DNA from 3 places in the Enterovibrio sp. QJM3NY_24 genome. Region 2 is predicted to be linked to each of the others. Evidence: predicted binding sites of a transcription regulator. Region 2 holds the regulator's gene; each other region holds the start of a gene.
What was found. The regulator MetJ, encoded in region 2, represses methionine synthesis genes. The targets are predictions, from matches to a motif close to TTAGACNTNTANANGTCTAA.

Region 1 (4,218 bases), 310 kb from region 2:
GACAGTCTATCTCAAGCACGTAAAATACGCACGTAGAATGTGACTGGTCTCTCATCAAAACTTCTGATTGATTCGTTCAGATATCAAAAAGAAAAAGCCCCGCAAAAGCGGGGCTAAATATTGACGTTCGAACACCTGACATCGTCAGTTATGCAAGTAGCTCTTTCGCCGTCTCTACCACGTTTTCAACGGTAAAGCCGAACATCTTGAACAGCTCGCCTGCTGGTGCAGACTCACCGAAAGAGTGCATGCCGATGATACGACCGTCAAAGCCAACGTACTTGTACCAGAAGTCAGCGATGCCCGCTTCAATTGCAACACGAGCGGTCACATCTGAAGGCAGTACTGATTCACGGTATGCCGCATCTTGCTTGTCATAAACGTCTGTCGCTGGCATAGATACCACGCGAACTTGCTTACCTTCAGCAGAAATTTGCGCAGCCGCTTCAACCGCCAGCTCAACTTCTGAACCGGTTGCAATCAAGATAAGATCTGGCTGGCCCACACAATCTTTCAGCACGTAACCGCCTTTAGCGATGTCAGCCACTTGCTGTGTGTTGCGATCTTGTTGTGCCAAGTTTTGACGCGAGAAGATCAGCGACGTTGGACCATCTTTGCGCTCAATCGCCAGTTTCCAAGCGACCGCAGATTCCACTTGGTCACATGGACGCCATGTGCTCATGTTTGGCGTTAGACGCAGTGAGGCGATTTGCTCAACCGGCTGGTGTGTTGGGCCATCTTCACCCAGACCAATCGAGTCATGGGTATACACTTGGATGTTCTGAATTTTCATCAGCGCAGCCATACGCATTGCGTTACGCGCGTATTCCATGAACATCAGGAAGGTTGCGCCGTAAGGTACAAAACCACCGTGCAGCGCGATGCCGTTGATGATCGCTGTCATACCGAACTCACGCACACCGTAGTGAATGTAATTACCGGATGCGTCTTCAGCAGTCACGGCTTTCGAACCCGACCACATGGTGAGGTTTGAAGGCGCAAGGTCAGCAGAGCCGCCCATAAATTCTGGTAGCATGGCACCAAACGCTTCTAGCGCGTTTTGAGACGCTTTACGTGATGCAATGTTGGCTGGGTTTGCTTGCAAATCAGCGATGATTTGGCTCGCTTTCGCTTCCCATTCTGCTGGCAGTTCGCCGTTTACGCGGCGTTTGAATTCAGCAGCAAGCTCTGGGTATGCCGCTTCATAAGCTGCAAGTTTTTCATTCCACGCAGACTCTTTCGCCGCGCCAGCTTCTTTGGCATCCCATGCGCCGTAAACGTCAGCAGGGATTTCAAACGGACCGTGCTCCCAACCAAGCTGTTTACGTGTCGCTGCGATTTCGTCAGCGCCTAGTGGTGCGCCGTGACAATCGTGGGTGCCAGCTTTATTTGGTGAACCAAAGCCAATCACGGTTTTCGTACAGATCAGGGTTGGACGACCTGTTTCTGCTTTTGCTGCTTCAATCGCCGCATTGATTGCATCGGCATCGTGACCGTCTACTGCTGGAATAACATGCCAGCCGTACGCTTCAAAACGCTGAGGCGTATTGTCAGTGAACCAGCCTTCAACATGACCATCGATAGAAATACCGTTGTCATCCCAGAACGCCACCAGCTTGCCAAGACCTAGCGTACCCGCCAGTGAACATGCTTCATGAGAGATACCTTCCATCAAGCAACCGTCGCCCAAGAACACAAAGGTGTTGTGGTCAACGATAGCATGGCCGTCGCGGTTAAATTGCGCTGCCAGTGATTTCTCTGCCATCGCCATACCAACAGCGTTGGTGATGCCTTGGCCTAGTGGGCCTGTGGTGGTTTCAATGCCCGGTGCATAACCGTATTCAGGGTGACCTGGGGTTTTTGAATGCAGTTGGCGGAAGTTTTTCAGATCATCAATTGAGAGGTCGTAACCCGTCAGGTGAAGCAGAGAGTAAATCAGCATTGAGCCGTGACCGTTGGATAAGATGAAACGGTCGCGATCAGCCCATTCAGGGTTTTGCGGGTTGTGGTTCATGTGGTCGCGCCACAGTACTTCGGCGATATCAGCCATGCCCATTGGGGCGCCCGGGTGACCAGAGTTGGCTTGTTGTACACCGTCCATGCTTAGTGCACGAATCGCGTTTGCTAAAACCTTGCGGGAAGACATGTCTGCTCCTGAGATCAATAGACGTTTTGTTTTATATGCAATCAGGCGCAATACTTTTATTCGTAGATGGCCAGATCGCAGAAGTCGGCGGGGTCGTATTGTCGCAAGACTCCCGTTCCTCTGCAAACGTTTTACATGGCTGATTTTATAGGAAACTGCGCCTATCTAGCGTGTTTGTGCCGCATCTATTTGTAATTACAGGATGACCAACGCAAACGTTTCCCTTTTAGGCGGACAAACCGTGGGGTTGATTTATCAATCTCGTGACGTAGAATAGACGTCCAGATGGAAAAGCATCTATACCTTTAAACGTATATTCGATATCAATTTTATACCAACGGCAGTCAGCACACGTTTAACACACTGCTGAAATTGGTATTTACTCATTAGGGAAAACGTTATGGCTAAGCACCTGTTCACTTCTGAATCTGTATCAGAAGGCCACCCAGACAAAATTGCAGATCAGATTTCTGATGCCGTTCTTGATGCAATTTTGGCGCAGGATCCAAAAGCACGTGTGGCGTGTGAAACCTACGTCAAAACTGGCATGGTGATGGTTGGCGGTGAAGTAACAACGTCAGCATGGGTTGATATCGAAGAAATCACACGTGAAACCGTGCGTGAGATTGGTTATGTACATTCTGACATGGGCTTTGATGCAGACTCTTGTGCTGTATTGAATACCATTGGTAAGCAATCGCCAGACATCAACCAAGGTGTTGATAAAGCAGATCCTAAAGATCAAGGCGCTGGCGACCAAGGCATCATGTTTGGTTACGCAACCAACGAAACCCCTATTCTTATGCCTGCGCCAATTACCTATTCTCACCTGCTGGTCAAAAAGCAAGCGGAAGTGCGCAAGAGCGGCAAACTAGATTTCTTACGTCCAGACGCTAAATCACAAGTTACCTTCCAATATGACCAAGGTAAGATTGTTGGTATTGATGCGGTTGTTCTTTCGACTCAGCATTGCGATTCAGTCACGACTGAATACTTGCGCGAAGCGGTAATGGAAGAAATCATTAAACCGGTTTTACCGATTGAATGGTTGAACAAAGACACCAAATACTTCATCAACCCAACCGGTCGTTTTGTTATCGGTGGCCCAATGGGTGACTGTGGTTTGACAGGTCGTAAGATCATCGTCGATACCTACGGCGGCGCAGCGCGTCACGGCGGTGGTGCATTCTCTGGTAAAGATCCATCGAAGGTTGACCGCTCAGCAGCATACGCAGCACGTTATGTTGCTAAAAATATCGTTGCAGCTGGCATGGCTGATCGCTGTGAGATCCAACTGTCTTACGCTATCGGTGTCGCTGACCCAACATCTATCATGGTTGAAACGTTCGGCACAGAAAAAGTGTCTCAAGAGATCATCATCGAAGCGGTTCGCCAAAACTTCGACTTGCGCCCATATGGCCTGCAAGAGATGCTTGACCTGCTGCAACCTATCTACAAAAAGACAGCAGCATACGGTCACTTCGGTCGTGAAGAATTCCCATGGGAAAAAACGGACAAAGTGGCAGCATTACGCGATTTCGCGAACATCAAATAATCGCGACCACGCAGCACCACAGATTAAGAAAAGGGAAGCTTCGGCTTCCCTTTTTTCATGCCTCTCTTTACCCTAGCCGCTGTCACCACTTAACTTTGCCAAAGCGATGAACGAACTCCACTACCGTATTACCCGACGCGTAAGCGAATGCATTTATCAAGCAAGCCAGACCTTAAAGGCAGATTTTGCGGTGCCTGCGATCCGTTTTGATATTCGGGGAAAAACGGCGGGAATGGCGCTGCTTCAACGCTGGCAGCTTCGCTTCAATCCCGTATTATTGGCCGAAAACCCAGAAGCATTTATTAACGAAGTGGTTCCCCATGAAGTCAGTCATTTAATTGTCTTTGCGCGATTCGGACGTGTTCGCCCGCACGGCAAAGAGTGGCAAGCCGTTATGTCACAGGTCTTTGATGTTCAACCTAAAACCACGCATAGCTTTGACATCAAATCCGTGGAAGGCAAAACCTTTCCTTATCAATGCCAATGTGACGTCATCCCTTTATCTGTGCGTCGTCAC
Region 2 (4,218 bases):
TCGTGGCGGAGTAATCAGACCCATTGCGGCCAAGCAGCACGGTTTCACCGTCTGCGTTTTGTGCCATAAAACCGGTGATCACAATGCGACGATGAGTGTGCTGCACCAACTGCTCTTTAAGCAGCGGCCAAGAGCTAGCGCGATCCACTTCTGGCTGCGCCGCACGCTCTGCACGTAAGAAACTGCGAGAATCGAGTTTCACGGCAGGCATATCAAGCTGAGTCAGCAATGCAGACAACAAACGGGCTGACCATGCTTCACCAAAACCTTGCGCCCAAGCGCGCTGAGCGACACCTAATGGATTTTCGGCCACCTGTGCCATCGCACTAAAATCTGTGTATAACGCATCGACCAGCGCTTGTTTCTGTTCACCTTCGATCAGGTTCTCAATCAAGTCTTGCTGGTATTTACGCAAGCTTTGCAGGGTTTCATGAGCAAGACGCCCATCTTTATCCAGCAAAGACAGCCATTCAATCAGACGGTTGGTGGTTTTACCTGCGGCTGAAACGACAATAATGTCTGTCGCATCACTGTATTGCGCCAGAATTCTCGCCACGCGACGAAAACAGTCTGGATCGGCAAGGCTGCTACCGCCAAATTTATGTAGCTGGCGGGACGGCGACTGCTGAGGGGATACGACTTCAACCGCGCTCATTACTGACTCTCTCTCACTTTATTGAATGCTTGTTTTAGGTCGGCGACCAAATCCGTATGATCCTCCAGACCGATAGATAAACGCAATAGTGTTGCTGCGATACCTGCCTCAGCCTGCGCTTCATCAGACATGGCACGATGCGTCATCGAACCTGGGTGGGTGACTAAGCTTTCTACGCCGCCAAGTGACTCAGCCAAAGAGAATAACTTCAATGAACCCAGGAACAGTTTCAGTTCACTTTCGCCACCTTTTAGTTCAAAGCTCAACATACCGCCGAACCCTTTTTGTTGTTTCTTAGCAATCTCATGTCCCGGATGATCGGGCAATGATGGATGATAAATCACATCCACCAGCGACTCTTGTAGCAAAAATGCCAACACCGCGGCACTGTTTTCTTCATGCTGACGCATTCTCGCGCTCAAGGTGCGAAGACCGCGTAATGTCATGTAGCTGTCAAAGGCATTGCCTGTTGCGCCAATGCAGTTGCCCCACCACTTGAGCTCGTCAGCGAGTGCAGACTCTTTCGCGACCACCACACCACCGACGGTATCTGAGTGACCGTTGATAAACTTGGTCGTGGAATGCACCACGAAATCAGCGCCAAGGTTCAATGGCTGCTGCAATACCGGAGACAAGAAAGTGTTATCCACTCCGACCCAAGCACCTACCGCGTGGGCTTTTTGGGAAATGTCGGCGATATCTACCACACGCAGTAGCGGGTTTGATGGCGTTTCTATCCAGACGAGCTTTGGCTGTTTAGCCAATGCTGCTTCCAACGCTTCAACATTAGATTGGTCAACAAACTCAATCTTAAACGCTCCTTTTTTGGCGCGCGAATCGAACAAACGGTACGTGCCGCCGTAGCAATCATGAGGTGCGACAATCAAATCATCAGGGCCAAGCAGAGACAGCAGCAAATTAATGGCGGACATACCGCAGTTGGTCACCACCGCGCCTGCGCCGTTTTCAAGCTCGGCCAGTGCCGTTTCCAACAGGTTGCGGGTTGGGTTACCACCACGGGCATAATCGTAGGTTGGTACTGTGCCAAACTCAGGGAATTCGTAGTTGGTGGATAGGTAAATAGGAGGAACCACAGCATTATGCTGAGAATCTGTGGTGATGCCAGTGCGTACGGCAATCGTGGCTGACTTCTTGTCGCTCATGGTGTCTTTCCCTGTCAAAATGCGATCATAATACAAGCAGATAGGGTTAACCTTAACCACTCAATAGTAAGACGTCAATAGCTCTAGACGTCTATATGTCTTTACATATAGCGGTTAATATCGCTAAAATTCGAAATTCATTCAACCTGGACATAATGCTTCCGGTGTTGACAGCGATTTATCAATGAAACTGCTTAGAAGGTGCACGATGGCAGAGTGGAATGGCGAATATATTAACCCTTACGCCGAGCACGGTAAAAAGAAAGAGCAAGTAAAGAAGATCACCGTCTCTATCCCGCTGAAAGTGCTTAAAATCCTGACGGATGAACGTACACGTCGCCAGGTCAATAATTTACGCCACGCCACCAACAGCGAACTGTTGTGTGAAGCCTTTTTGCATGCTTACACCGGCCAACCACTGCCAACAGATGACGATATTCGCAAGGATAAAGCGGATAGCGTTCCGGCAGAAGTGAAGCGCATAATGAAAGAGCTTGGCATCGAGTTTAACGAAGAAGAATATTAATTCCGTCATCGTAATGACAAAAAAACCAGCCGCTTGGCTGGTTTTTTAATGGCTTTTTTTGAGGAAAAAGCACAGAGCGTTTTCTCACCTCGCCTTATTTTCCTGTCAGATATTTAGCCGACTTCAGTTACTTATCTAACATGTAGTTTTCAGGCATCTCGATGCGCGCGACGCCCGACTCTACTGCTGCGACCGCAACGGCTTTGGCTACGCGAGGCAGCAAACGCGGGTCCATCGGTTTAGGGATGATGTAGTCCTTGCTAAAGCTCAGCTTGTCTACACCCGCCGCTTTCAATACTGCCGCAGGCACAGGTTCTTTCGCCAGCGTGCGAATTGCCTCAACGGCAGCCAGTTTCATCTCGTCATTAATTCGACTTGCACGCACATCGAGCGCACCGCGGAAAATGAACGGGAAACACAGCACGTTATTCACTTGGTTCGGGTAATCCGAACGACCCGTTCCCATGATCAAATCGTCACGCACTGCATGCGCAAGCTCAGGTTTTATTTCTGGATCAGGGTTTGAACACGCAAACACGATTGGCTTGTCTGCCATCAGTTTCAGCGCGTCTGGCGGTAACAGATCAGGGCCTGATACACCAAGGAAAATATCCGCACCTTCAATCACATCTTCAAGCGTGCGCTTATCTGTGTTGTTGGCGAACAATTGTTTGTATTCGTTAATGTCATCACGGCGAGTGTGGATCACGCCTTTGCGGTCCAGCATGTAGATTTTCTCACGCTGTGCCCCACATTTGATCAGAAGTTCCATGCATGCAACGGCAGCAGCACCTGCCCCCAAGCACACAATCACCGCTTCACCGATCTCTTTACCCTGAAGCTCCAACGCATTCAGCATACCCGCCGATGTCACGATGGCCGTACCGTGTTGATCATCATGGAATACTGGGACGTTACAACGCTCAATCAGCTGCTTTTCTATCTCGAAGCAATCTGGCGCTTTAATGTCTTCTAGGTTGATACCACCAAAGGTATCCGCGATATTCGCAACGGTATCAACGAATTCTTCAATCGTGCGGTGCTTCACTTCGATATCAATCGAATCAAGACCTGCAAAACGTTTGAACAGAAGCGCTTTGCCTTCCATCACAGGTTTAGACGCTAGAGGGCCTAAGTTGCCCAAACCAAGAATAGCGGTACCGTTTGAAATAACCGCAACCATGTTGCCTTTCGCTGTGTATTTATAAACATTATCAGCGTCTTGTGCGATTTCACGAACAGGCTCTGCCACACCAGGGCTGTATGCCAACGCAAGATCTTCAACCGTATCTGCTGGTTTGGTAAGTTCTACCGAGATTTTGCCAGGGACTGGATAGGCATGATAATCCAGCGCCTGTTGGCGTTTGTCTTCAGACATTTCTGTTTTCCTGACTTTATTAGTTATTGGCTGATTAATCTTGTTGCCAACCGAGCCCACAAGCATAGGTAAAGGTGAACAACAAGGTGCGGAATACGTTTTATATGTCGAGATGATCTTGTCACCTTAGTGCCAAGTATTTCTCACGCCAAAACGCGATCCGTCTATCCCAAGTAATTGATATAGCAATAAAGCACTTCGCACGTCCCCTTATCTTGAGTGTAGTGAATTTTACAATAGATAAGTGTGCGCAGTGTCTATGACGCTACGAGGTCAATGACATCAAGATATATAAGGAATTATTAAATGTTAACGCAGCGAGGGTAGCGAGGCTATCGGTTCGCTCAGATAAACTGTCATAGTCTACCGATATTGAACCTTGGAAAGGGTCTTACAAGCTGTAACAGCAATAAAAAAAGGGTGCTTTCGCACCCTTTTTTTCGAGTCAGCAATATTACTTGCTACCCAATGCACCGAAACGCTTGTTAAAGCGGTC
Region 3 (4,218 bases), 1.2 Mb from region 2:
AGCGCATATAGCAACTCAATACTAATGTTGAGTTCCCTTCCTAGAGAAAGTGCAGCGTTTTCAACATCCTTTTGAATTTCATGTTTAATGGATTGCTGTTCAGATTGATGCAAAGACATGGCTGCGAGGAACGAAAAAAACAGCCCAACTAAGACTGTGATAATCGTTGAATACAAAACCTTCTTTGCCATCCTCAATACGCCCTCCAATAGATGTTAACTAATTGTTGGTCATATTTCGTGATCACGCCAACATTGAGCTGACTAACCGTTTGTATTCTTTGGTTCGTTAATTCATTGAGAATGATAATTACGGGCAAAAAAGCCCTGATGGAACATGTCCGATCAGGGCTAAATAACATTTCAGGTTGCTCTACGACACAATGACGAAATGATGATGACTCTCACGCCTTTCGCTGAGGCTAAAACAATGATTAAGCCACTTCTTCTCGCAATATTTGAGCCGCTTTCACTAAACTCAACAGCGCCGCTTCCACTTCGTCCCAGTTACGTGTTTTCAAACCACAATCAGGGTTCACCCACAGACGCTCGTCAGGAATGGTTTTACGTGCCTTTTCGAGCAACGCCACAATGCCTTCCACGTCTGGAATATTTGGAGAGTGAATATCATACACACCAGGGCCAATCTCATTCGGATACGCGAACTCTTCAAACGCTTGCAACAACTCCATGTCTGAACGTGAGGTTTCGATGGTAATCACATCGGCATCTAGCGCCGCAACTGCATCAATAATGTCGTTGAATTCGCTGTAACACATGTGGGTATGAATTTGCGTTTCTGGTGTCGCACTGGCGGCTGAAATTTTGAACGCATTAACAGCCCAATCCAGATAGTTTTTCCAATCACCGGTTTTTAAAGGCATGCCTTCACGAATCGCTGGCTCATCAATTTGAATCACTTTGATACCGGCATCTTGCAAATCCGACACTTCATCACGCAATGCCAACGCAATTTGTTCTGCAATTTGCTGACGAGAAATATCTTCGCGCGGGAATGTCCAACCAAGAATCGTCACAGGGCCGGTCAACATGCCTTTGACTGGTTTGTCTGTCAGGCTTTGTGCAAATGCCGTCCACTCAACCGAGATAGGTGCAGGACGAGAAATATCCCCCACTATCACTGCAGGCTTCACGCATCGAGAACCATAGCTCTGCACCCAACCAAATCGCGTCACCGCAAAACCGTCCAAATGCTCTGCGAAGTATTCCACCATGTCATTGCGCTCTGGCTCACCGTGAACCAACACGTCTAAACCTAGCTTTTCCTGACGTTCAATTGCATCTTGAATATGCCCCTGGATCACAGCGGTGTAATCAGACTCTGACAGTTCACCCGTTTTGAAAGCGCGACGCTGCTGACGGATCTCGCCAGTTTGCGGGAATGAACCAATCGTTGTGGTTGGGAATAAAGGTAGCGACAAAGACGCATGTTGTGCATCAGCACGTTGTTGATATGGCAAGGCGCGTTCAGCCAGCGCCGTGGTAATGCCATTCACACGCGCCTGTACATCCGCCTTATTGACACGAAGGCTAGTTGTACGCGCCTCAATAGCCTCACTGTAAGCCTTAGTCTCGCTAATTGCCTTACTGTTCCCGTTAAGTGCATTCGCCAGCAACACCACTTCATCCAATTTTTGCTTAGCAAATGCCAACCAACTCTTCACTTCTGGCTCGAGATCGGTTTCTTGCTCAACATCAATCGGTGAATGCAGCAGAGAACAACTGCTTGAGATCCAAAGTCGGTCTCCCAATTTGTCCGCTGTTGACTGCAGCGCCGTTAGCCACTTGTTGAGGTTCGCCTTCCAAATGTTTCGGCCATTCACCACACCAAGAGACACCACCCAGTGATCAGGTATGGCATCAACAATGGTATCGACATGCTGTGGCGCAACATTCGCATCAAGGTGAAGACCGTTGACATTAAGCGCTGAAATTACATCAAGTTGATGCTCAACAGACTCAAAATAGGTAGTCAGAAGCAATTTCACATCACCGCCAATCACTTGATACGCAAGCTTGTAGGCATTGCGCCACTCGTCTGGCAATTCCAGCGCGAGAATAGGCTCATCAATTTGTACCCATTCCACACCTTGTGATTTCAATTTGGCGAGAATTTGCTGATAAACCGCTAACAATCGTGGCAACAGTTCCAAACGATTAAAATCGTCGTCTTTTTCTTTACCTAGATAAAGGTAAGAAATCGGACCCAAAATGGCAGGTTTCACCTTGTATCCGGATTTTTGCGCTTCGCTCACTTCATCAAACAGTTGGTTCCAGCTCAGGGAAAACTCGTCATCTTTAGTGAACTCAGGAACGATGTAATGATAATTGGTATTGAACCACTTGGTCATATCTGACGCGGCGCAGCTGCAACCCGTTGGCGCTTTGCCTCGAGCAATACGGAACAAGGTATCCAGATCAGGATGACCGTGACGATGGCGTTTAGGAATGTGGCCTAACGTCAGGCTCGTTTGAAGCACTTGGTCGTACCATGCGAAATCACCCACAGTGACAAACGATAAGCCAGCATCTTTTTGTACTTGCCAGTTATGATGACGAATGGTTGCACCAACATCCAACAGTCCTTGTTGATTGATTTCACCGTTCCAATATTGCTCCAATGCAAATTTCAATTCTCGTTTGTTGCCGATGCGTGGGTAACCCAAAATATGTGTCGTGGTCATGCTATCTCTCCTTTTTAGCCGTCCAGATGTTTACATGTCCACCTTGATTGATTAGAGTGCATAAAACAAACTCAAATTACTCAAACGGATGTTGAGATAAATTCATGTTAGAAGTAAAGCACCTACGCACCCTCTTCGTTCTCCGCGACACAGGCTCGCTGACGGCGACAGCAACACAGCTTTGCCTGACACAATCGGCGCTCTCACATCAGCTTAAGGATTTGGAGCTGCGTATTGGTTCGCCACTGTTCATGAGAAAGACACGCCCGGTGAGATTTACCGCAGAAGGACAAGTGTTGTTGGCGTTGGCCGATGATGTTTTGCCCCGCCTCGCTCGGGCTGAAACAGAGTTGGCAGCCTTGAAAGAAGATGCGCAGGGACGGCTTCATATGGCCATTGAATGCCACTCGTGCTTTCAATGGCTTATGCCAGCATTAAAAGAATACAGAATGAGTTGGCCGTTGGTGAAGTTAGACTTTTCTTCTGGGTTTGGCTTTGAACCACTACCGGCATTGGCAGGAGGCGAGTTAGATGTGGTGATTACCTCAGACATTAGCCCGCGTAGTGAAATTCACTATGAGGCACTGTTTGATTTTGAAATGCGCCTTGTTCTTGCCGACACGCATCCACTGGCGAAAAAAAGTGTGATTGAACCTGAAGACCTTGCCGGAGAAACCCTACTGACCTATCCGGTGCAACGACAACGTATGGATGTGGTTAAGCACTTTTTGCATCCTGCAGGTGTTGAGCCAGCTCAATTTAAATCTGCAGATAACACCTTGATGCTGATACAAATGGTAACGGCTGGATTAGGCGTAGCTGCCTTACCTAATTGGGCCATTAGTGAATTTTCAAGACAGGGTTTGGTGGTTGATAGGCCACTCGGCAAAGGGCTTTGGCGTCGACTGTATGCCGCGGTAAGAAGTCAGGAGTCGCAACGGCCCTATCTTAAAGCGTTCTTTGCTACCGCTCGCAATCAATGCCATACCCATTTGGATGGGATTAAGAAGGTATAGCTAACCGTCTTGAGCTCTATTTTTGCCTCAACTGATTCACAACGGGATCGTAGTAACATCCCATTTCATCGAGTTTGTGTTGGAAAGATTGGTGGTCCAATTCAAATTGCGCCAAGAGGTCGTCGAGGCTATCGCACTCTAAACGCAACTTCTCATTGACGATGCCGAACATGATCGCACCTTCGAGATGCTCAAGGTTGTGGATTTCCATACACGTACTCCCGTTTTCAGTGGGTCACTTTTGAACCTATTCGAAAGTATTTTAGATGCGATACGTCATATTCGCGTTGACGCCTAAGGTGAACAGCCACAAAAAAGGCACTTCACGTGCCTTTTATTGTGCCTGAGACAACCCGTTGCCATGCAAATGCTCAGATGAGTGCTGACATGGCAACGCCAGATGCCCCCCCAATGACGATCAGCGCACAACAAAGTTGCAGTAAATGCGGTGGTGTTTGACGAAGCAAATGAAATGTCCAAATTATCACGCCCACTAGC

Region 1: metK (methionine adenosyltransferase) is a predicted target of MetJ. The motif match lies at 2,420-2,439, and genes of this name have one in related genera.
Region 3: metE (5-methyltetrahydropteroyltriglutamate--homocysteine S-methyltransferase) is a predicted target of MetJ. The motif match lies at 2,719-2,738, and genes of this name have one in related genera.

The regions. Positions count from the first base shown of each region.
Region 1 is NZ_CM173519.1:3,080,365-3,084,582, forward strand. It holds gene tkt (transketolase) at 149-2,146, opposite strand; gene metK (methionine adenosyltransferase) at 2,547-3,701, shown strand; gene AC3CIC_RS13720 (SprT family zinc-dependent metalloprotease) at 3,808-4,218, shown strand, end outside.
Region 2 is NZ_CM173519.1:3,390,101-3,394,318, forward strand. It holds gene AC3CIC_RS15220 (bifunctional aspartate kinase/homoserine dehydrogenase II) at 1-655, opposite strand, end outside; gene AC3CIC_RS15225 (O-succinylhomoserine (thiol)-lyase) at 655-1,818, opposite strand; gene metJ (met regulon transcriptional regulator MetJ) at 2,027-2,344, shown strand; gene AC3CIC_RS15235 (malic enzyme-like NAD(P)-binding protein) at 2,472-3,722, opposite strand; gene rpmE (50S ribosomal protein L31) at 4,177-4,218, opposite strand, start outside.
Region 3 is NZ_CM173519.1:2,157,594-2,161,811, forward strand. It holds gene AC3CIC_RS09455 (CHASE domain-containing protein) at 1-191, opposite strand, end outside; gene metE (5-methyltetrahydropteroyltriglutamate--homocysteine S-methyltransferase) at 434-2,704, opposite strand; gene metR (HTH-type transcriptional regulator MetR) at 2,809-3,720, shown strand; gene AC3CIC_RS09470 (DUF4250 domain-containing protein) at 3,737-3,931, opposite strand; gene AC3CIC_RS09475 (hypothetical protein) at 4,092-4,218, opposite strand, start outside.